Regions from separate parts of the Streptomyces sp. 63XJN7_1_ISO-PGPR-S23-121 genome, predicted to be linked through region 1. Evidence: riboswitches for the same ligand, from Rfam matches in the RefSeq annotation. Region 1 holds a riboswitch; each other region holds the start of a gene.
The links. Region 1 has a riboswitch for cyclic di-AMP ahead of AC0VYN_RS08495 (M23 family metallopeptidase). Riboswitches for the same ligand answer to the same signal wherever they lie in the genome.

Region 1 (5,324 bases):
CCCGTGCCACCGCGTCGACGACCGCGCCGCGCTCCGCCCACTGCTCCGCCGCGCCGGGCACCGTGTCCACGAGGTACATCCAGTCGATCTTGCGGCGCAGCTGGATCAGCATCGCCGTGAGGGAAGGACTGCCGGCGGCCTGTGCGAGGGTCTCGTGGAACCAGCCGCCCAGCGCGCGCAGGTCCTCGCCGTGGCCCTGCCTGGAGCGTTCCTGACCCAGCCTGACCAGGCCGCGCAGCACCTTGAGATGGGCCTCGGTGCGGCGCCGGGCCGCGCGGGAGGCACCGAGGGGCTCCAGGAGCGTGCGGGTCTCGAGCAGGTCGGCGGCCTCCTGTTCGGTGGGTTCGGCGACGCACGCGCCCGCGTGCCGCCGGGTCACCACGAAGCCCTCGGCCTCCAGGGTGCGCAGCGCCTCGCGGACCGGGACGCGGGAGACGCCGTAGCGGCGCGCGAGCAGTTCCTCGGTGAGCCGGCTGCCGCGCCCGTGGACGCCGGCGACGATGTCGTCCCGGATCGCCGTGCACACCGAGTGCGCCGGAATGCGCATGTCCGACCTCCGCCCTGATCCCCGTGAAACGTCGACAATGGACGCGTGTTCCGTGACTCTAGGCCAATGAACCGCACTTTCGGAGGGGCCGAGGGAATTCAGGGATATTTTTTGAACTTTCCCGGGCCGGAAACGAATCCGGCAGGGTGGTGCGGGCCCGCACGGAAATACAGCAGGGCCCCGGCTCGGGGAGCCGGGGCCCTGCGCGTGCCGTACCGTCCGTCGTCAGACGTTCACGCCGTGGGAACGGAGATAGGCGACGGGGTCCATGTCCGAGCCGTACTCCGGGCTCGTGCGGGCCTCGAAGTGCAGGTGCGGGCCGGTGACGTTGCCGGTGGCACCGGAGAGACCGATCTGCTGGCCGGCGCCGACCGACTGGCCGACCGAGACGCCGATGGACGACAGGTGGCCGTACTGGGTGTACGTGCCGTCGTGCATCCTGATCACGACCTGGTTGCCGTAGGCGCCGCCCCAGCCGGCCTCGACGACGGTGCCGACGCCGACCGCGTGCACCGAGGCGCCGGTCGAGGCGTGGAAGTCGATGCCGGTGTGGCTGCCGGAGGACCACAGGGAGCTGCCGGCCTGGTAGGCCGTGGACACGTAGGAGCCGGCGATCGGCGCCACGAAGGTGTTGAGGCGCTCGCGCTCCGCCTCGCGCGCGGCACGCTCCTTGGCCTCGCGCGCCTCCTCGGCGGCCTCGGCGGCCCGCTCGCGCGCGGCCTCCATGGCCGCCTCGCGGGCGGCGGCGTCCAGGGCGGCCTGCTTCTGCGCGGTGGCCTGGGCGTCGATCTCGTGGGCGATGGAGTCGCCGATGGTGACGACCGGGGTGAGTCCGCTCTGCTCGACCTCGGGCTCGGCGGCGAGGGCCGGGGCCGCGAGGGTGCCGACGACGCCGGTGGTGGCGAGGGCCGCGACGCCCGCCGCGCGGGCGGTGGTGCGGTGCATGCGGCTGGGACGGCGGTGCTTCCCGGTGGCGCGCGTGAACGCCATGTAGAGGCTGGTCCTTTCCTTCCCTCTCGCCTACCGGGTTAGCTGACGGGTTCGGAGCAGGAAGGTCTCCTACGGACCCCCTCGCCGGAGCGCGGGCGTCCGATTCACCCCAGGGACTGCGATGGGTCCCCGGCTCCCCTGGCTCGCGCCGTACGGGGACTCGGCGATGACTGTCCGGTGCCGCGGGTGCGGCGCACTGCCTGACGAACAGCCCGGACGACGCTAGACGCGGCTGTCTTCAATTCTCAAACGCAACACGGTTTTTGTAGCGCACGCCACAGGGCAGACGGGCAGCCTCTCCCCCAATTCGGACATCGGACGGCCCTGGTGACATTCGGGTCACCAGGGCCGTCGCGCACCCGTGCCGCTACTCGGCGGCCACGACGGTGACTTCACCGATGCCGAGGGCCTCGACGGGCTCCCTGATCCGCGCCGCGTCGCCGACGAGGACCGTCACCAGACGGTCCACCGGGAAGGCGTTGACGACCGCAGCGGTGGCCTCCACGGTGCCAGTGGCGGCCAGTTGGCGGTACAGCGTGGCCTGATAGTCGTCGGGCAGGTGCTGCTCGACCTGGTCGGCCAGCGTGCTCGCGACGGCGGCCGCCGTCTCGTACTTCAGCGGCGCCACGCCCACCAGGTTCTGCACGGCGACGTCGCGCTCGGCGTCGGTGAGTCCGCCCTCGGCGAGCGTGCGCAGCACCGTCCACAGGTCCTGGAGCGCCGGACCCGTGTTGGGCGTGTCGACGGAGCCGCTGATGGCGAGCATCGCGGCGCCCGTGCCGTCGGGGGCGGACCGCAGGACCTGCCCGAACGCCCGCACGCCGTAGGTGTAGCCCTTCTCCTCGCGCAGGACGCGGTCCAGGCGTGAGGTGAGGGTGCCGCCGAGGCAGTACGTGCCGAGTACCTGGGCGGGCCACACGCGGTCGTGCCGGTCGGCTCCGGTGCGGCCGATCAGCAGTTGCGTCTGCACGGCGCCGGGGCGGTCCACGATGACGACCCGTCCGGTGTCGTCGGCGGTCACCGGCGGCACCGGGCGCGGCTCGGCGGCGGAGCCGGTCCATGCGCCGAGGGTGTCGCCGAGCAGCTCGTCGAGGTCGATGCCGGTGAGGTCGCCGACGATGACCGCGGTGGCGGTGGCGGGGCGGACGTGCTTCTCGTAGAAGGCGCGGACGGCCGCCGCGTCGATGTCCGCGACCGTCTCCTCGCTGCCCTGGCGCGGGCGCGACATGCGCGAGTCCGCCGGGAACAGCTCCTTGGAGAGCTCCTTGGCGGCGCGGCGGGAGGGGTTGGCCAGCTCGTGCGGGATCTCGTCGAGCCGGTTGCGCACCAGCCGCTCGACCTCGCTGTCGGCGAACGCGGGCGCCCTGAGGGCGTCGGCGACCAGACCGAGGGCCTTGGCGAGGCGCGAGGCGGGCACCTCCAGGCTCAGCCGGACACCGGGGTGGTCCGCGTGCGCGTCGAGGGTGGCGCCGCAGCGCTCGAGCTCGGCGGCGAACTCCTCGGCGGAGTGCTTGTCGGTGCCCTCCGAGAACGCCCGCGCCATGATCGTGGCCACGCCGTCCAGGCCGGCGGGCTCGGCGTCCAGGGGGGCGTCGAGCGACACCTCGACGGCGACGACCTGCTGGCCGGGACGGTGGCAGCGCAGCACGGTGAGGCCGTTGTCGAGGCTGCCGCGCTCGGGTGCCGGGAACGCCCACGGCTTGGGCTCGCCGGCCTGCGGCTGGGAGTGGAATTCCATCGTGGCGAGCTCGGTCACTTGGCCGCCTCCTCGTTCTCGTCGGTGGCGTCGGTCACGGTGACGGTGACGGTGGTCTCGTCGGCGTCGGTCTCGTCGGCGGGGGCGGTGGGCTCGTAGACGAGCACCGCGCGGTTGTCGGGGCGCAGACGGGCCTTCGCGACCTCCTGGACCTCCTCGGCCGTCACCTCCAGCACCCGCCCCACGGCGGTGAGGGCGAGCTGCGGGTCGCCGAACAGGACGGCGTACCGGCACAGTTCGTCGGCGCGGCCGGCGACCGTGCCGAGCCGGTCCAGCCACTCGCGCTCCAACTGGGCCTGCGCGCGCTCCATCTCCTCGGCCGTGGGCCCCTCCTCGGCGAACCGGGCCAGCTCCTCGTCGATGGCGGCCTCGACGACGGGCACCTCGACGTCGCCGGAGGTCTTCACGTCGAGCCAGCCCAGAGAGGGCGCCCCGGCCAGGCGCAGCAGCCCGAAGCCCGCCCCGACGGCGGTGCGGTCGCGGCGCACCAGCCGGTTGTACAGGCGGGAGGACTCGCCGCCGCCCAGCACGGTCAGCGCCAGGTCGGCCGCGTCGCACGCGCGCGTGCCGTCCTCGGGCAGCCGGTAGGCGGCCATCAGGGCGCGCGCCGGCACCTCCTCCTCGACGACCTCCCGCAGCTCCTCGCCCATGACGTCCGGCAGCGAACCGTCCCGGGGGGCGGGCTTGCCGTCGTGGGAGGCGATGGAGCCGAAGTACTTCTCGATCCAGGCGAGCGTCCGCTCCGGGTCGATGTCGCCGACGACCGACAGCACCGCGTTGTTCGGCGCGTAGTAGGTGCGGAAGAACGCGCGCGCGTCCTCCAGCGTCGCCGCGTCCAGGTCCGCCATCGAGCCGATCGGCGTGTGGTGGTAGGGGTGGCCCTCCGGGTACGCGAGGGCGGTCAGCCTCTCGAACGCGGTGCCGTAGGGCACGTTGTCGTAGCGCTGGCGGCGCTCGTTCTTGACGACGTCCCGCTGGTTCTCCATGGACTCCTCGTCCAGGGCGGCGAGCAGGGAGCCCATGCGGTCCGCCTCCAGCCAGAGGGCGAGCTCCAGCTGGTGGGCGGGCATCGTCTCGAAGTAGTTGGTGCGCTCGAAGCTGGTGGTGCCGTTGAGCGAGCCCCCGGCTCCCTGCACCAGCTCGAAGTGCCCGTTGCCCTTGACCTGGCCGGAGCCCTGGAACATCAGGTGCTCGAAGAGGTGAGCCAGGCCGGTGCGCCCCTTGACTTCGTGTCGCGAGCCGACGTCGTACCAGAGGCACACCGCCGCGACCGGGGTCAGGTGGTCCTCGGAGAGCACCACGCGCAGGCCGTTGGCCAGGCGGTGCTCGGTCGCTGTCAGGCCGCCGGAGCCTGCCTGGGCTGTGGCCGTGTGACCCATGGGCATGTACGTCCCTTCGATCGCGGAAATCTCGGTGGCATCATCGGGCGGAACCGCGGAGTTTCCGCCGGTCCTGCCACTGTATGCAAGCGTGCGGGCCGCCGGTGGAGTTCCCGGTCCCCGTACGCCGAGAGCGAGCACGCGACCGGCGGGCCGCCGGGGACGGGACGACGGGGCGAGGGCGTACCCTGCGGGCAGCGCCGGGCCGGGCGTGACGGGCCTGGTCGGCCGCTGTCAGTGCCGCGGTCCACAATGGACCGCGTCAGATCACCGTTCACGCTTCAGCAAGGAGCCGGCAGCGATGGCCCGCCGTAGTACGAAGACCCCGCCGCCCGACGACTCGTACGAGGAGAAGATCCTCGACATCGACGTCGTCGACGAGATGCAGGGCTCCTTCCTCGAGTACGCGTACTCGGTCATCTACTCCCGTGCGCTCCCGGACGCCCGCGACGGCCTCAAGCCGGTGCACCGCCGCATCGTCTACCAGATGAACGAGATGGGCCTGCGGCCCGAGCGGGGCTACGTGAAGTGCGCCCGCGTCGTCGGCGAGGTCATGGGCAAGCTGCACCCGCACGGTGACGCGTCGATCTACGACGCCCTGGTCCGCATGGCCCAGCCCTTCTCCATGCGCGTGCCCCTGGTGGACGGCCAC
Region 2 (5,324 bases), 1.3 Mb from region 1:
CGCCAGCTCTCCCGGTGGTGGTGCCACACCAGGGCCGTCGGGGTGTAGTGCAGCCGTGCGCCCTGGGCGAGGACGCGCACGAAGCCGTACAGGTCGTCGCCGCCCCGCGCGTGCGTGCCCGCGCCGGTCGCCGGGTCGAATCCGCCGACCGCGCGCAGGGTCGCCGTGCGGAAGGCCATGTTGGCGCCGGAGCCGAAGCGCCCCGCGGTGAAGGGGAACAGCGGTTCGTCCGCGGGCGGGTGCTCCGGGTCGTACGTGCGCGGGACGAAGCCCTTCGCGAAGCCGCCGTGGCTCTCCAGGAGCACCTGGGCGGGGGTGCGCAGCCGCGCGGGCAGGATCAGCCCCGTGGCACAGCCCAGGCGCGGGTCGGCGGCGAAGGGGGTGGTCAGTTCGGTGAGCCAGCGCGGGTCGGCGACCACGTCGTCGTCGGTGAAGGCGACCACCTCGCCCCGTACGGCGGCCAGCCCTCGGTTGTGGGCGACGGCGAGTCCGGGCACCGGCTCGCACACGTACCGCACCCGCTCGGCGTACTTGCGCTCGACCAGCTCCCGCGTCTCGTGGGTCACCGGGGCGTTGTCGACGACGACGATCTCGGCGTCCGGGTGGTCCTGCGCGAGCAGGGAGTCGAGCGCGCGGGCGAGCCGGCCGGCGCGCTCCCGGGTGGCGACGACGACACTGGCGGACGGCGGGGTGGGCGGTGGGGTGGGCGCGGGCCCGGGATGCGGTCCGGGTGGCGGGGCGGGGTGCAGGCGCCGGGCGAGCGCCGCCAGCGTCCGCGTCGGGTCCGCCCCCTCCGGCACCCGCCCGAGCAGGGTGCCCACGGGCCGGCCCCCGCGGCGGACCAGGACGAACACCGCGCCGGCCGTCACCGGCGGACCGCCCGGCCCCGCTCCGAGGCCGGCCTCCCCCTCGTCCCCGAGGTCCAGCTCGGCGACCTGCGCCGGCTCGGTGCCGAGGAACCTCTCGATCTCCTGCCGTGTCTCCTGCCGCGCACGCCGTGCTCCGGCCATGCGCCCCACCCCCCTCGTGGTTGCCCCTCGGTCACGGCCGGCGCAGCCGGGCCGCCCCCCTCAGCGTGCGTGCCGCCAGTGACGCCAGCCGCGGCCGGTCGCGCACGAAGCCGTGCGCGCGCCGGGCGGGTTCGCGGCCGAGCCACTGCAGCGCGGCGCCCGCCCCCGGGCGCGTGGCCGTCCCCTCGTACACGGGCAGTTCGCCGGTCCGCAGCGAGTCCTTGTACTCCGCCGCGCCCCGCCCCATGTCGAGCAGGCCGATGCCCTCGGCGGCGGCGGCCTCGGCCATCCGCAGATGCAGTACCAGCCCCGGCGAGTACTTCGCGGCCTCCGGGTCGTACGCCGGGAACCAGCAGGCCAGGACCGAGGCCGAGCGCAGCCCGAAGTGGGCGGCGACGGGCCGGCCGCCGGCGTAGAGGACGGACAGCGTGCCCGTGCACTGGGGCGCCCGGGTCCCGGCGAGCCGCCCGACGAGCCGGGTGATCCACTCCTGCGCGAACCGGTCCCGCCGCCCGGTCCTGCGGTACTGCGCCGACTTCCATTCCATGAGCGTGCGCAGCGCGGCCGGTTCGCGCTCGTCGAAGACGAACCGCACGTCGCCGACCTGCCGGCCCAGCCTGCGCTCCTTGGCGAGGGTGGTCTTCAGGAACTTCGGCGACTGGGCGCGCAGCACGTTCTCGTACGCCTCGTAGCCCTTCTCCACGTCGATGACGTAGGTGGTGTGCTCCTCGGCGGCGTACGGCACGAACAGGCCCTGCTCGGCCTCCAGGTTGTCGAAGGCGAGGCTCGACAGGGAGCAGGCCCGCAGCAGTCGGCGGGTGTCCGGGACGAGACCGGGCCGCAGCACCGCGCCCTGGCAGTCCGAGACCCCGAGTCCGATCGCCCGGCCCTGACCCAGCGGCCCGCGCTCGTGCGGCAGGAAACCGGCGGCCTCACCGCCGTCGTACAGCACCGCGACCCGCGCCCCGGGCCGGACCCGGCCCACGGCGTCGGTGAACTCCGGCTCCATGAACGGATTGCGCGGCGCCCTCGAGGCAGCGCGCAGCGCGCGCCAGCGCTCCCGTTCCCCCTCGCCCAGCTCCTCCGGCCTCAGTACACGTACACGTCCGCCGTTCAACCCGACCCCCCGATCAAGTCCCCCCTGGACAGAAGGAAGGTACCCCCGGGGCCGCCGGGAGGGTAGAAGGCGGAGCATGTTGTTGCCAACTGGTGCACAGGCCTTTAACCGCCTTTAGACGGTGTTGCGTCAGGTTTCGGACACCTGCGAACGTCCTCGTGCGCAACCGGTCGTGGGTGAGTCGGGCAGGTTCGGTGTCCGTATTCTCTGATCATGGACCGCACCGCATATGCCCTCGTCGCCACCGACCTCGACGGAACGCTGCTGCGCGGCGACGACACCGTCTCCGACCGGTCGCTGGCCGCGCTGGAGCGGGTGGCCCGGGCCGGCGCGCGGCACCTGGTGGTCACGGGGCGCCCGGCACCGAGGGTGCGCCCGCTGCTCGACGGCCTGGGCTGCACGGGGCTCGCGGTGTGCGGACAGGGCGCGCAGGTGTACGACTCCGGCGCGCACCGGATGCTTTGGTCGGTCACCCTGGACCGGGAACTGGCGGAGACCGCGCTCGGCAAGATCGAGGCGGAGGTGGGTGAGGTCTACGCCGCGGTCGACCAGGACGGGGTCGACGGACTGACGCTGATCGAGCCGGGCTACCTGATGCCCCACCCGACCCTGCCCGCGGTGCGGGTGGAGCGGCGCGACGAGCTGTGGAGCGCGCCGATCAGCAAGGTGCTGCTGCGCCACCCCGACCTGTCCGACGACGAGCTGGCGGCGACGGCGCGCGCGGTGGTCGGTTCCCTCGCGACGGTCACGATGTCGGGGCCGGGGACGGTGGAGCTCCAGCCGTGCGGTGTCACCAAGGCGACCGGCCTGGCGCTCGCCGCCGAGCACCTGGGCCTGAGCCGGCGCCGGACGATCGCCTTCGGGGACATGCCCAACGACATCCCCATGTTCCACTGGGCGGCCCGCGGGGTCGCCATGGCCGGCGCGCACCCCGAACTGAAGGCGGTCGCGGACGAGGTCACCACGACGAACGAGGACGACGGCGTGGCCGTCGTCCTCGAGCGGATCTTCGGAGCCGGCTAGGTCCCGGTCCCGTCGGAGGCCGACGGGACCGGATCACGGCCGGGTGCGGGGTACGGCTCAGTACGCGCTGAAGACGTTGTCGATCGAGCCGTACCGGTCGGCCGCGTAGTTGCAGGCGGCGGTGATGTTGGCGACCGGGTCGTACGAGTCCCAGGAGGTGCCGGCGACGTGGTACGCCTGGAAGGTCGGGTCGATCACCTGGAGCAGGCCCTTGGACGGGGTGCCGTTGACGGCGTTGATGTCCCAGTTGTTGATGGCGAGCGGGTTGCCGGACGACTCCCGCATGATGTTGCGGTGGATGCCGTCGTACGTCCCGGGGATTCCGTGCCGGGCCATGATGTCCAGCGACTCGCGGATCCAGCCGTCGAGGTTGTCCGGGTAGGCCGTGGTCGCCGCGGTGGCGGCGGTGGTCGTGGTGGCCGGCGTGGCGGCGGACGCGGTGGCGGCCCCGACGAGCGGCATGGCGAAGACGGCGGCGCCGGCGCCGGCGAGGGCGAGCTTGCGGCCGAGGCGGGCGGTGCGGGCGTGACGGTTCTGACCGTTGGCAGGCATGTGTGTGTCCCTCTCCTACGCCTGCGAGGTGAGCTGTCGGGTTCGGGCGGGGAGGTGCCCGGCCGTGCCCTGACGGGTACGGCTTCACCCCGAGCCGCTCCGGTGGTGTCCGGCGCGACGACTTACCTGGGTCCCCCGCTCCTGCCTGCGAGTGTGTCGAGTGGATGACTGTGCGTCGGGGCGGTGGCAGGATTCGGCGTCCGCCCGACAGGCCGGGAACGTATGCGAGAGCACATGTCCGGAACAAGTGCAGGAATCACTCGACGCGCCTCTTGACCTTGATCAGGGCGTTTTGAGCTGCTTGATCCTTTGCGACTGCCAAGGGCCAACTCCCCTACGGGGCAAAGGGGTGGCGGGGTTCGCGGCGCGGGTGCGGGGGGTCGCCGGGGCGTGAGCCAACTCACGGGCCTCAACAAGATCGGCAAAACGGGCATTAGGGCCAACTAGTGGCCAACCGGCCGCCGATGGGGGTCGCTTCGCCGGCGGGCGCGGGACGGGCGGCCGGGCCGGGGCTCCGTACCCTCGATCGCGCCTCGCCGCCGGTGGTCCGTCCCGGTGTCCCCGCGCGCTGTGCGGGCATCCGTTCGGAGAGGGGAGGGGGGAGAGGAGGGCGGGAGGGTGCCGAATGGGTGACGTTCCCGGGGTGCGGCCCGTTGGGAGGAATGGTGGGATCTTCGGTGGCGGTTTCCGGCGTGCCGTGTCCCGGTTCGCGCCGTTCTGGTGGCATCGGGCGGTATCTGCTCATATCGCCCGATCAAAAACATATCGCGCATGATCCAATACCGACCGGCCTGTAACGGTGGGCGCTAGCGGTGATCGAAACGTGACCGGATACGCTGACTCGAGTGGTGGCAGCGACCTATCGACAAACCAGGTAATCGCCAGTAGACACCAGCAGACAGGAGACCCCTCGTGACCGTCGTCGGGCCGTTCGGGCTGAGCGTGCGGGACCAGGCTCTGGAAGCCGATGTCCAGACCGGATTGGCGGCCGTCGAGGAAGGGTTGCTTGAGGCAACCAAAAGTGAGGTGCCGTTCATCACGGAGGCCGCCCAGCACCTGGTGCGGGCCGGCGGCAAGCGGTTCCGGCCGCTGCTGGTGATGCTCGCCTCCCGGTTCGGCGACCCCTACGCGCCCGGCATCGTGCCCTCGGCCGTGGTCGTGGAGCTGACCCACCTCGCCACGCTGTACCACGACGACGTGATGGACGAGGCCGCCGTGCGCCGCGGCGTCCCCAGCGCGAACACCCGCTGGGACAACTCGGTGGCGGTCCTCACCGGCGACTTCCTGTTCGCCCGCGCCTCCCAGATCCTCGCCGACCTCGGGCCCGAGGCGGTCCGGGTGCAGGCCCTGGCCTTCGAGCGGCTCGTCACCGGCCAGATCCTGGAGACGGCCGGCCCGCAGGACGGACGGGACCCGGTCGACCACTACCTGGACGTGCTGGGCGGCAAGACGGGGTCGCTGGTGGCGGTCTCCTGCCGGTTCGGCGCGATGATGTCCGGCGCCGACGAGACGGTCGTCGACGTGCTGACCCAGTACGGCGAGCGGCTCGGCGTCGCCTTCCAGCTCGCGGACGACGTCCTGGACATCGCCTCCGACTCCCACGAGTCGGGCAAGACGCCCGG
Region 3 (5,324 bases), 5.3 Mb from region 1:
CGCAGGTCTCGGAGACCGTCACGCACGGCCCCTTGCGCCACCACTCGGGCAGCATCGCGATCGCCTCGTCGCCCAGCGGGTTGACACCCGGGCCGGCCGCCAGCGAGTGGGCGACCAGCACGTGCAGGCACTTCACCCGGTCCGGCATGCCGCCCGCGCTCGGGAAGCCGGTCAGCTCCTCGATCTCGTCGCGCCGCCGGACGTAGTCCTCGTGCGCCGCCCGGTAGGCGTCGGCCAGCTCCGGGTCGGAGGCCAGCCGCTCGGTCATCTCCTTCATGACCCCGTTCGCCTCCAGCGTGCCGATCGCGGAGGCCGCCTTCGGGCACGTCAGGTAGTACAGCGTGGGGAACGGCGTGCCGTCGGGCAGCCGCGGCGCCGTCTCCACGACGTCCGGCTGTCCGCAGGGGCAGCGGTGCGCGATGGCGCGCAGGCCGCGCGGAGGACGCCCGAGCTGCTGCTTGAAGGCCTCCACGTCCGCGTCGGTGGGCTCGGTGCGCGGGGTGGTCGGCGGGGGATTCTGCATGACTGTCTTCTGCTGGTCTTCCTGTTGAGTCACTGCCGGTGGGCGGCGGCGTCGGCCTTGTCGACCCCGTCCCACACGTTCCGGTACCAGGGGCGGTCGGCCGCCCCGACGTCGGCGTGCGACTGCTCGGCCGCGTGCGGGTCGACGACGACGAAGCCCGTCTCCCCCGGCATCACGTAGTGCAGCCGCAGCCGGATCTGCTGCTCGGCGTAGGCGTCGTCCTGCCAGCGCGCCTTGAGGTCGCGCAGGTCCTCGACCCGCTGACGGGTCCGCGCCTGCTCCTCGCGCAGGTCGGCGATCTCCGCGCGCTGGGCGACGTACTGCCGTATCGGGTAGGCGAGCGCCACGACGAGCGAGCACAGCACCATCGCGAGCAGCGCCGCCCGGCCGGTCAGGCGGGAGCGGCGGGCCTGGCGCTTCGTCTGCGAGCGATAGACCCGGGCCGCGGTCTGTTCCCCGATGATCCGGATCCTGGTCGCGGTGGAGAAACGGTCCCGGTCCTTCACCGCCATGTCTCCGCCTCCGCCTTCATGGTCGATGTACGCGTACGTCCCCGCACACGGTACGGGACCGAGTACGGGGACGTACGTACGACGCTGCCCGCAGGGGGTGACGCTCAGCCCCTGCCGTGCCGGCTAGTTCGCGGAGCGGAACCGCGGGAAGGCGCTGCGGCCGGCGTACACCGCGGCGTCGTCGAGGATCTCCTCGATGCGCAGCAGCTGGTTGTACTTGGCGACGCGCTCGGAGCGGGCCGGGGCGCCGGTCTTGATCTGACCGCAGTTGGTCGCGACGGCCAGGTCGGCGATGGTGACGTCCTCGGTCTCGCCGGAGCGGTGGGACATCATGCACTTGAAGCCGTTGCGCTGGGCCAGCTCCACGGCGTCCAGGGTCTCGGTCAGCGAACCGATCTGGTTGACCTTGACCAGCAGGGCGTTGGCGGCGCCGTCCTCGATGCCGCGGGCCAGACGCTCGGGGTTGGTGACGAACAGGTCGTCGCCGACGAGCTGGACCTTGTCACCGAGCTTGTCGGTGATGGTCTTCCAGCCCTCCCAGTCGTCCTCGAACAGCGGGTCCTCGATGGAGACCAGCGGGTACGCCTCGACCAGCTCGGCGTAGTACTCGGTCATCTCGGCGGCCGAGCGCTCCTTGCCCTCGAAGGTGTAGGAGCCGTCCTTGTAGAACTCGGACGCGGCCACGTCGAGCGCGAGCGCGATCTGCTCGCCCGGGGTGTAGCCGGCCTCCTTGACGGCCTCGAGGATGAGGTCGAGGGCCTCGCGGTTGGAGCCGAGGTTCGGGGCGAAGCCGCCCTCGTCGCCGAGGCCGGTGGCCAGGCCCTTGCCCTTCAGCACCTTCTTGAGGGTGTGGTAGACCTCGGTGCCCCAGCGCAGCGCCTCGGAGAAGGACTCCGCGCCGATCGGGGCGATCATGAACTCCTGGATGTCCACGTTGGAGTCGGCGTGCGAGCCGCCGTTCAGGATGTTCATCATCGGCACCGGCAGCAGGTGCGCGTTCGGGCCGCCCAGGTAGCGGAACAGCGGCAGGTCGCTGGCCTCGGAGGCGGCGTGCGCGACGGCGAGGGAGACGCCGAGGATGGCGTTGGCGCCCAGCGAGCCCTTGTTGTCGGTGGCGTCCAGGTCGAACATGGCCTGGTCGATCAGGCGCTGCTCGGTGGCGTCGTAGCCGACCAGCTCCGGGCCGATCTGCTCGATGACGGCGAGGACGGCCTTCTCGACACCCTTGCCCTGGTAGCGGTTGGGGTCGCCGTCACGGAGCTCGATGGCCTCGAAGGCACCGGTGGAGGCGCCGGACGGAACGGCGGCACGCCCCGTGCTGCCGTCGTCGAGGCCGACCTCGACCTCGACCGTGGGGTTGCCTCGGGAGTCCAGGATTTCCCGGGCTACGACGACGTCGATGGACGGCACGAGCATCTCCTTCTTCAATGTGACGCTTCGGTGTGACGCGGGTCCGCAGGACCGCAGCGGCTCTGCGGGACGAGCCTAACCGGCTCCGGGCGATCGGCCAGCCGGTCGCCCACCCGATGGACAGAACCGAGAGTAAATTGTTTCCGAACGGAACAAAGGCGGTTCACGGAAACTGGGCCCGCCCGGCCCGTCCCCCGGCTCCGCGGGCGTGAAAAAACCCGCCCCGGCGCGTACGGGGGAACACGCACCGGGGCGGGAGCAGGGGCGGGCCGCCGCTTACTTGAGGTGCAGCTGCTGGCCCGGGTAGATGAGGTCGGCCTCGTCGACGATGTCGTCGTTCAGGTCGAACAGCTTCGCCCAGCCGCCCTTGACGTGGTGCTCCGCGGCGATCGAGCTGAGCGTGTCGCCCTTGACGACCTTGTACTCGCCGTCACCCTTCTCGACCTTCTTGCCGGTCGGGGTGGTGACGGTCTTCTTCTCGGCCTTCGGCTCGGCCTGCTTCTCGGCGGCCGGACGCTCGGACGAGCGGGAGGCCTTCTGCTCGGTGGAGCGCTCGGCCGTGGAGCCGCTGGAGGACTGCGAGGAGCCGCTGTCCTGGCTCTCGGCGGAGCCACCGGCGTACGCGGCGCTCGACAGGCCGGTGCCGCAGACCGGCCAGGCACCCTTGCCCTGGCTCGCGAGCACCTTCTCGGCGACCGCTATCTGCTGCGCCTTGCTCGCCTGGTCGGCGGTCGAGGCGTACTGCGTGCCGCCGTAGGCGGCCCAGGTGGACGCCGAGAACTGCAGTCCGCCGTAGTAACCGTTGCCGGTGTTGATGGACCAGTTGCCGCCGGACTCGCACTGGGCGACGGTGTCCCACTCGGATGCGGTGGCGGCGGAGGCGTTGCCGGCCGCCATCAGCGGGGCGGCGACGGCCGCACCGGTGACACCGGCGACGGCGATGACCCGGGTGGCCTTGAACGGACGACGGTGCTTGCCCTTGCCGGAAAACAGCATGGTTGATCCCCTCACCGACGCCTGCGAGGTGAGCTGTCGGGTTCGGGCCGGTTGAGTTGCCCGGCCGGGTCCCTCACGGGACTCGGCTCCACCCCTAGCCGCTCCGGCCGAACTGCCCGGTGCGGCGCTTACCTTGGGTCCCCCGCTCCTGCCTGCGGCGCTTGACGCGACGACTGTTCCCGTACCGCCGCTGGCAGGATTCGGCGTTGCGACGGCCGGGGCCCGCGATGGCGAGCGGTCACGACCGTAGACACGCGCTCCGCGGATTTTCAAAGACGATCACGGCTTCTGAGACCTATATCTCACGTGATCCAAAACGGACATACAGCCGCGAACCGTGACGCGAACTACCGCTGGTTTTCGTCCGGTTCGCCCACGACCGTGAGCGTCTGACCGGGCAGGATGTGGTCCGGGTCGGCACCCACGACGTCCTTGTTGCCGTCGTACAGGGAGCGCCACCCGCCGGTGAGGTCAAGGGAGTCGGCGATACCCCACAGGCTGTCGCCGGAACGGACGGTGTACGAACCGTCCGTGAGGCCGCGGGCGGCGTCCTCGCCGCGCGAGGCGTGCCGCCCGGACGACTCCGCGGTGCGGCCGTCCGCCGCGCCCTCCTCGGCGTTGCCGCCGCGATGCCGGCCGGTCGAGAACTCGTCGGCGCCGGTGCCCGCCGAAGCGGCGCCGCTCTGCCCCGACTTGTCTGACTCGTCACCGCTCGGCGCGGTGACGTCCGCCCCGCCGGACCCCCGCGCGCCACCGGCCGCCGGAGCGCCGGACGCGGAGGACGTGTCGGACTTGGCCGTTTCGCCCCCCGCGCTCGACGCGGCGTCAGGCGTGGCCGACGCGGACGGCGACGAGGACTGAGACTGGGACCGGGACGGAGAGGGAGTCGCCGAAGCGGACGATTCAGGGACGGACTTGGTGGAATCGGTCAGACCGGACGAGCCGGACGTGCCCGATCCGTCCGTTCCATCCTTGCGCGTCGACGCCCCGTCACCCGATGCCCGGGTGCCGTCGGTCACGCTGCCCGAGTCGTTGCCCAGCCCCGCGAGCAGGCCGCAGGTCGGCCAGGCGGCGATGCCCTGGTCCGCGAGCACCTTCTCGGCGACGGCGATCTGCTGCGAACGGCTCGCCTGGTCGGCGCTCGACGCGTAGCCCAGGCCGCCGTACCGCTCCCAGACGTCCTGGGAGAGCTGGAGGCCGCCGTAGTACCCGTTGCCGCCGTTCTGGCTCCAGGCGCCGCCCGTCTCGCACTCGGCGACCCGGTCCCAGTTCGTTCCGTCGGCCGCGTGGGCGCCGGTGGCCCCCAGCAGCGGGATCGCGATGGCGGAGCCGGTCACTCCTGCAGCGACGACCAGGGCGGGAGCCTGGCGGGGGCGACGGTGACGACCGTTCCCGGAGAGCATGCGACGACCTTTCACGAGACAGCGGGGACGGCGCGGCGAGTGAGGCTCGGCGCCACGCTGATCCGTGAAGGTATAGGCAGATGATCGCTTGTCACAAGTTCATGCCGCGCAGATCACGTGAAGATCACAGAGCTGAGCGCGTGTCATGTTTGCGGTGGCGACGGATTGCTCCCGGGCCGCGGCGCGACCGGTGTGAACGACACCGGGAGGGTACGCAGCCCCCGCATGATGAGCCCGCCGCGCCACCGCAGATCGGCCGGATCCGCGGCGAGGGCCAGGTCCGGGAGGCGGGTGAGGAGCGTGGCGAGCGCGGTCTGCCCCTCGAGCCGGGCGAGCGGGGCGCCGAGGCAGTAGTGGATGCCGTGGCCGTACCCGAGGTGCTGGCTGTCCCTGCGGGAGAGGTCGAGGGTGTCCGGGTCTGTGAACCGTTCCGGGTCCCGGTCGGCGGCGGCCAGGACGACGAGGACGGGATCGCCGGCG
Region 4 (5,324 bases), 1.1 Mb from region 1:
CGAGGTGCAGACCGGACTGGGCCGGACCGGCGCGTTCTACGCCTACCAGCACGAGGAGGGCGTCGAGCCCGACCTGGTGTGCGTCGCGAAGGCGCTGTCCGGCGGGTACGTGCCGGTGGGGGCCACGCTGGGCAAGGACTGGATCTTCCAGAAGGTGTACTCCTCGATGGACCGGGTGCAGGTCCACTCGGCGAGCTTCGGCTCCAACGCGCAGGCCATGGCCGCCGGGCTCGCGGTGCTGTCGGTGATGGAGAACGAGGAGATCGTGGCGAACGCCGCCGCCGTGGGTGAGCGGCTCAAGTCCCGCCTGACGGAGCTGGTGGACCGCTACGAGCTGCTCGCCGACGTCCGGGGCCGGGGGCTGATGATCGGCATCGAGTTCGGCCGGCCGAAGTCGCTGCGGCTGCGCAGCCGCTGGACGATGCTGCAGGCCGCACGGAAGGGGCTCTTCGCCCAGATGGTGGTGGTGCCGCTGCTGCACCGCCACCGGATCCTGACGCAGGTGTCCGGCGATCATCTCGAGGTGATCAAGCTGATCCCGCCGCTGATCATCGACGCGTCGGACGCGGACCGGTTCGTCGACGCCTTCACCGACGTGATGGAGGACGCCCACCACGGCGGGCTGATGTGGGACTTCGGGAAGACTCTGGTCAGGCAGGCGGTGGCGAACCGCTAGCCGGCGGAGGCCGGCCGTCCCTTTGCCTGTGAGGCAATAAAATTGCCTTGCAGGCAAAATCGGGGCTGAATGGAGACATGACCTCCTCGAACGACCCGTCGGGGGAGCCGGCGGACGCCGTGTCCTCCGTGGTCGCCCCGCAGCTGCGCGCCCTGCGGCACCGTGCTGCTCTCACCCTGGAGGCGGCGGCCCGCGCCGCGGGGCTGTCGCCCGCGCACCTCTCCCGGCTGGAGACCGGGCAGCGTCAGCCCTCGCTGCCGATGCTGCTCTCGCTCGCCCGTATTTATGGTACGACCGTCTCGGAGCTGCTCGGCGAGACGGCCGCGGACCGGGACGCCGTCGTGCGGGCCGGGGACATGGAGCCGACCGCCGCGGGCGGCTGGACGTACTGGCAGGCCGGCGGTTCCGGCCGCGGGATGCAGGCCCTGCGCGTCCGTGTGCCGCACGGCTCCCAGGGCGACATCGTGCGCGTGCACCCCGGCGAGGAGTGGCTCCACGTCCTGCGGGGCCGGCTGCGGCTGCGCCTCGGGGACGCCGTTCACCTGCTCGGCCCGGGCGACAGCGCCCACTTCGACTCCCTGACCCCGCACCGGATCGCCGCCCAGGACGCCGACGGGCTCGAACTCCTCTTCGTCCACACCCTGCTGCAGAGCCCCACGGCGGCGCTGTGCCTGGGGCCCGTCACCACACCGACCCGTCACACCGCAGGAGAGATGCCATGAGCACGATCCAGGACAAGCTCCCGCGCGCCCTGTGGGTGCGACTCCTCATCTACATCGCCCTCGGGCACGTCGTCGCGGGCTTCCTCTTCCTGCTCTTCGAGGTCGGCGCCAAGTAGCCGGCCGGACCGTGAGCGGGCGGCTCAGTCCACCATCCGCTCGCGCAGCCGCTCCCGGATCTCCGGGGTGACGCGCAGCCCCTTCTCCAGGTAGGCGTCGACCCCGCCCCAGGTCGCCTCGACGGTCTCGAAGGCCGCGGAGAGGTATTCGGCGCGCGCGTCGAACAGAGGGCTGAGCAACTCCATGACCTCGGGGGAGTAGGCCGAGGCGGCGGATCCGCTGCGGCGCACCTTGTAGCGGCGGTGCGTCGCGTTCGACTTCAGGTAGTCCTCCACGATGGCGTCGCGCCGCACGCCCAGGGCGAGCAGGGTGATCGCGATCGACAGGCCCGCGCGGTCCTTGCCGGCCGCGCAGTGCATCAGCGCGGGGACGCTGTCCTCCGCGAGCGCGTGCAGCACCCGGGAGTGCTCCGCGGTGCGCTCCTTGATGATCGTGCGGTAGGAGGCGATCATCCGGTTCACCGCCCGGCCGTCCGCCAGGATCTCGCGGAGCTGGTCGAGGTCGCCGTCGCGGACCATCCTCCAGAACTCGGCGCCGTCGGCCGGGTCGCTCAGCGGCAGGTTCACATTGCGCACGCCCGGCAGCTCGACGTCGGGTCCCTCGAGCTTGTGGTCGGCGGCGTTGCGGAAGTCGAAGATCGTGTGCAGCCCCAGTGAGGCGAGGAACGCGGCGTCCTCCCCGGTGGCGTGCGCGAGGTGGCCGCTGCGGAACAGCACGCCCTGACGCACGCGGCGCCCGTCCTCGGTCGGCAGTCCGCCCACGTCCCGGAAGTTGCGCACGCCGGCCAGCTCGGGTTCGGTCGACGGGACCTGCTGCGTCACGGGGGCTCCTCCCACTCCGCCCCGCCGGCACTGCTCGCCGACGGGCGCCCAGCCGACGATACGGCATCCCTTGCCTGCGGCAACGAGCCGTTCGCGGGGCAGCCGGCAGGTCCGACTAAGGGGCATCCGGGGCTTCTGCCCGAATCAGCCTTTTAATCCGAACTCGTAGGCAAGTAAGGGATGCTGGGACATCTCCCGTGAGCAGCGTCATAGCGGTGACCGTGCGTGGCTCGTCATGTCCACGTAATGTGCGTGCGTTTCAAGCCTCTTCGCGGAGAAGGGCGCTCGCGGAATCGACGGAGTGTGACCGCCCGTCCCCGCAAAGGATCAAGCGAAACACCCGTCCGCGGAATCACTCGCTTGTCCGTTCGCATCCCGGTCGCTTACGTTCACCACCGATCCGGACGGACGCCTAATCCTGCCGCCGACCGGAGCCCGCATCCATCCACCACCCGTACACGGCAGGAGCGGGGGACCCACAGGTACAACGCCTGTTCCGGTTCCCGGAACGGCTCGGGGTAAAGCCGCGTCACGACGCGGCCGGGCATCTCCAGCCCGCACCCGACAGCTCACCTCGCAGGCGCCGGAGAGGAATTCGCCATGCCCGCGAAGGGTAAGCACCGCCGTACCAAGGCCCAGCGCCTCACCCGCACCATCGCCGTCGCCGGAACCGGTGGCGCCGCGCTCGCGCTCCCGCTGATGGGTGCCGCCGCCGCCAACGCCGCTCCCGCGCACTCCGTCGCCGGACAGTCCGTCCAGTCCGTCGCGGCCGGTGCGCAGAAGTCGGCCGACAAGGGCTCGGCCTCGCACACCTACGTCGTCAAGAGCGGCGACTACCTGTCGAAGATCGCCAACGAGCAGCACGTCGACGGCGGCTGGAAGAAGCTGTACGCGGACAACCGCGAGGCCGTCGGCTCCGACCCGTCGCTCATCCACCCGGGTCTCAAGCTGTCGATCGGCCAGAAGGCCGCGGCCGGCTCCGCCAAGTCCTCCCCGGCTCCGGAGAAGGCCGCCGAGAAGCCGGCCAAGACCGAGAAGTCCGCCGCGCAGTCCGCCGAGAAGTCGGACACCGCGAAGACCTCCGCCTCGAAGTCCTCGGGCACGAGCACCCAGTCCGCCGGCACCACCAGCGGCTACACCGCCCCCGTGGCCGGCGCCGGCGTCGGCACCCCGTACCACCAGTCCGGCAGCATGTGGTCCAGCGGCTACCACACCGGCACCGACTTCGTCGTCCCGACCGGCACCTCCCTGAAGGCCGTCGGCGCGGGCACCGTCGTCTCCGCCGGCCCCGGCGGCGCGTACGGCAACCAGGTCGTCATCAAGCTCGCCGACGGCTACTACGCCCAGTACGCCCACCTGTCCTCGATCTCCGTCTCCGCCGGTCAGTCCGTGACCGTCGGCCAGCAGATCGGTCTCTCCGGTGCCACCGGCAACGTGACCGGACCGCACCTGCACTTCGAGATCCGCACCACGCCGGACTACGGTTCCGACGTGGACCCGGTCGCCTACCTGCGTTCGCACGGCGTCTCCCTCTGACGACGTCTCCCGCGCCACCGAAGGCCGGACCCCGATCCCCGGGTCCGGCCTTCGGTGCGTCCGCCACCGGGCCCCGCTTATTCCTGAGTTGGCGAACACTTTAGGAGTGGCCTTTCTCACCGCCCGTCAACCCCTGCCTACGGTCGCGTAGGTCACACTCCACGGTGAATCATGGACCGACGTGGCAGACGATTCGAAGAGTGACAGCAGAGCAGTGATCGGGTCGTACGTGGCGGTGGGGGACAGCTTCACCGAGGGCGTCGGCGACCCCGGCCCCGACGGGTCGTTCGTCGGCTGGGCCGACCGGTTCGCCGTACTGCTCGCCGACCGGCGCCCCGAGGGCGACTTCACGTACACGAACCTGGCCGTACGCGGCAGGCTGCTCGACCAGATCGTGGCGGAGCAGGTACCCCGGGCCGTCGAACTCGCGCCGGACCTGGTCTCGTTCTGTGCCGGCGGCAACGACATCATCCGGCCCGGCACCGACCCGGACGAGGTGGCCGAACGGTTCGAGCGGGCCGTGGCCGCGCTGGCCGCCACGGCCGGCACGGTGCTGGTGACCACCGGCTTCGACACCCGGGGGATACCCGTCCTCAAGCACCTGCGCGGCAAGATCGCCACCTACAACGGGCATGTGCGGGCGATCGCCGACCGCTACGGCTGCCCGGTGCTCGACCTGTGGTCGCTGCGGAGCGTCCAGGACCGCAGGGCCTGGGACAGCGACCGGCTGCACCTGTCGGCCGAGGGGCACACCCGCGTGGCGCTGCGCGCCGGCCAGGTCCTCGGCCTGGCCGTCCCGGCCGACCCGGACCAGCCCTGGCCGCCCCTGCCGCCGCGCGGCACCCTCCACATCCGGCGGGACGACGTGCACTGGGCGCGGGAGTACCTGGTGCCGTGGATCGGGCGCCGGCTGCGCGGCCGGTCCTCGGGGGACCACGTGATCGCCAAGGGGACGCTGACGGCGGACGACATCAGGCTGCGGATCGCCTCGGTGGCGTGAGGGCGGCCCCGGCGGCGCCGGCGGGAGGCCCTGCCGCCCAGCGGAAGTCGCCCGGCGGCTCCGGCGGGGCCCTTCGCCCCGCGGGAGGGGCCGGGCGGCCAAGCCGACCCACCGGGGCACGCGCTCAGCGCCGGGGCGTGGTCAACGCTCCCCGTTCGAGGCCGAGTTCCCGGGCGAGTGCCCCGTCCACCCACTCCAGCGCACGGGCCCGGGACACCGCGCCCGTGTACGACGTCAGCTGCACGGCCAGCCCGTCCAGCAGCGCCGTCAGCCGCAGGGCGGCGCCGTCGGGGTCCGGGCAGGGGAACTCCCCGGCGGCCACACCCTCCGCGATGACCTCGGCGATGGCCGCCTTCCACTGCCGGTCCAGCTCCCGCGCCACCTCCCGCAGCGCAGGCTCGCGCAGCGAGACCGCCCAGCCCTCGATCCACAGTCGCCAGCCCTTGGCCTGG

Region 2: another riboswitch for cyclic di-AMP. It lies ahead of AC0VYN_RS02735 (transglycosylase SLT domain-containing protein); the one in region 1 lies ahead of AC0VYN_RS08495 (M23 family metallopeptidase).
Region 3: another riboswitch for cyclic di-AMP. It lies ahead of AC0VYN_RS31995 (transglycosylase family protein); the one in region 1 lies ahead of AC0VYN_RS08495 (M23 family metallopeptidase).
Region 4: another riboswitch for cyclic di-AMP. It lies ahead of AC0VYN_RS12640 (M23 family metallopeptidase); the one in region 1 lies ahead of AC0VYN_RS08495 (M23 family metallopeptidase).

Annotation. Positions count from the first base shown of each region.
Region 1 is NZ_CM149653.1:1,855,094-1,860,417, reverse strand. It holds gene AC0VYN_RS08500 (GntR family transcriptional regulator) at 1-547, opposite strand, end outside; gene AC0VYN_RS08495 (M23 family metallopeptidase) at 773-1,537, opposite strand; cyclic di-AMP (ydaO/yuaA leader) riboswitch at 1,550-1,713, opposite strand; gene AC0VYN_RS08490 (M16 family metallopeptidase) at 1,905-3,293, opposite strand; gene AC0VYN_RS08485 (M16 family metallopeptidase) at 3,290-4,678, opposite strand; gene AC0VYN_RS08480 (DNA gyrase/topoisomerase IV subunit A) at 4,974-5,324, shown strand, end outside.
Region 2 is NZ_CM149653.1:571,930-577,253, forward strand. It holds gene AC0VYN_RS02720 (glycosyltransferase family 2 protein) at 1-1,010, opposite strand, end outside; gene AC0VYN_RS02725 (GNAT family N-acetyltransferase) at 1,042-2,127, opposite strand; gene AC0VYN_RS02730 (HAD family hydrolase) at 2,341-3,150, shown strand; gene AC0VYN_RS02735 (transglycosylase SLT domain-containing protein) at 3,208-3,702, opposite strand; cyclic di-AMP (ydaO/yuaA leader) riboswitch at 3,706-3,871, opposite strand; gene AC0VYN_RS02740 (polyprenyl synthetase family protein) at 4,615-5,324, shown strand, end outside.
Region 3 is NZ_CM149653.1:7,163,516-7,168,839, forward strand. It holds gene AC0VYN_RS31980 (DUF501 domain-containing protein) at 1-523, opposite strand, end outside; gene AC0VYN_RS31985 (FtsB family cell division protein) at 553-1,035, opposite strand; gene eno (phosphopyruvate hydratase) at 1,159-2,445, opposite strand; gene AC0VYN_RS31995 (transglycosylase family protein) at 2,722-3,441, opposite strand; cyclic di-AMP (ydaO/yuaA leader) riboswitch at 3,445-3,611, opposite strand; gene AC0VYN_RS32000 (transglycosylase family protein) at 3,789-4,844, opposite strand; gene AC0VYN_RS32005 (cytochrome P450 family protein) at 4,988-5,324, opposite strand, start outside.
Region 4 is NZ_CM149653.1:2,913,425-2,918,748, forward strand. It holds gene AC0VYN_RS12620 (aspartate aminotransferase family protein) at 1-676, shown strand, start outside; gene AC0VYN_RS12625 (helix-turn-helix domain-containing protein) at 754-1,398, shown strand; gene AC0VYN_RS12630 (DUF6126 family protein) at 1,395-1,514, shown strand; gene AC0VYN_RS12635 (tyrosine-protein phosphatase) at 1,539-2,336, opposite strand; cyclic di-AMP (ydaO/yuaA leader) riboswitch at 2,776-2,932, shown strand; gene AC0VYN_RS12640 (M23 family metallopeptidase) at 2,937-3,872, shown strand; gene AC0VYN_RS12645 (SGNH/GDSL hydrolase family protein) at 4,087-4,872, shown strand; gene AC0VYN_RS12650 (TetR/AcrR family transcriptional regulator) at 4,997-5,324, opposite strand, start outside.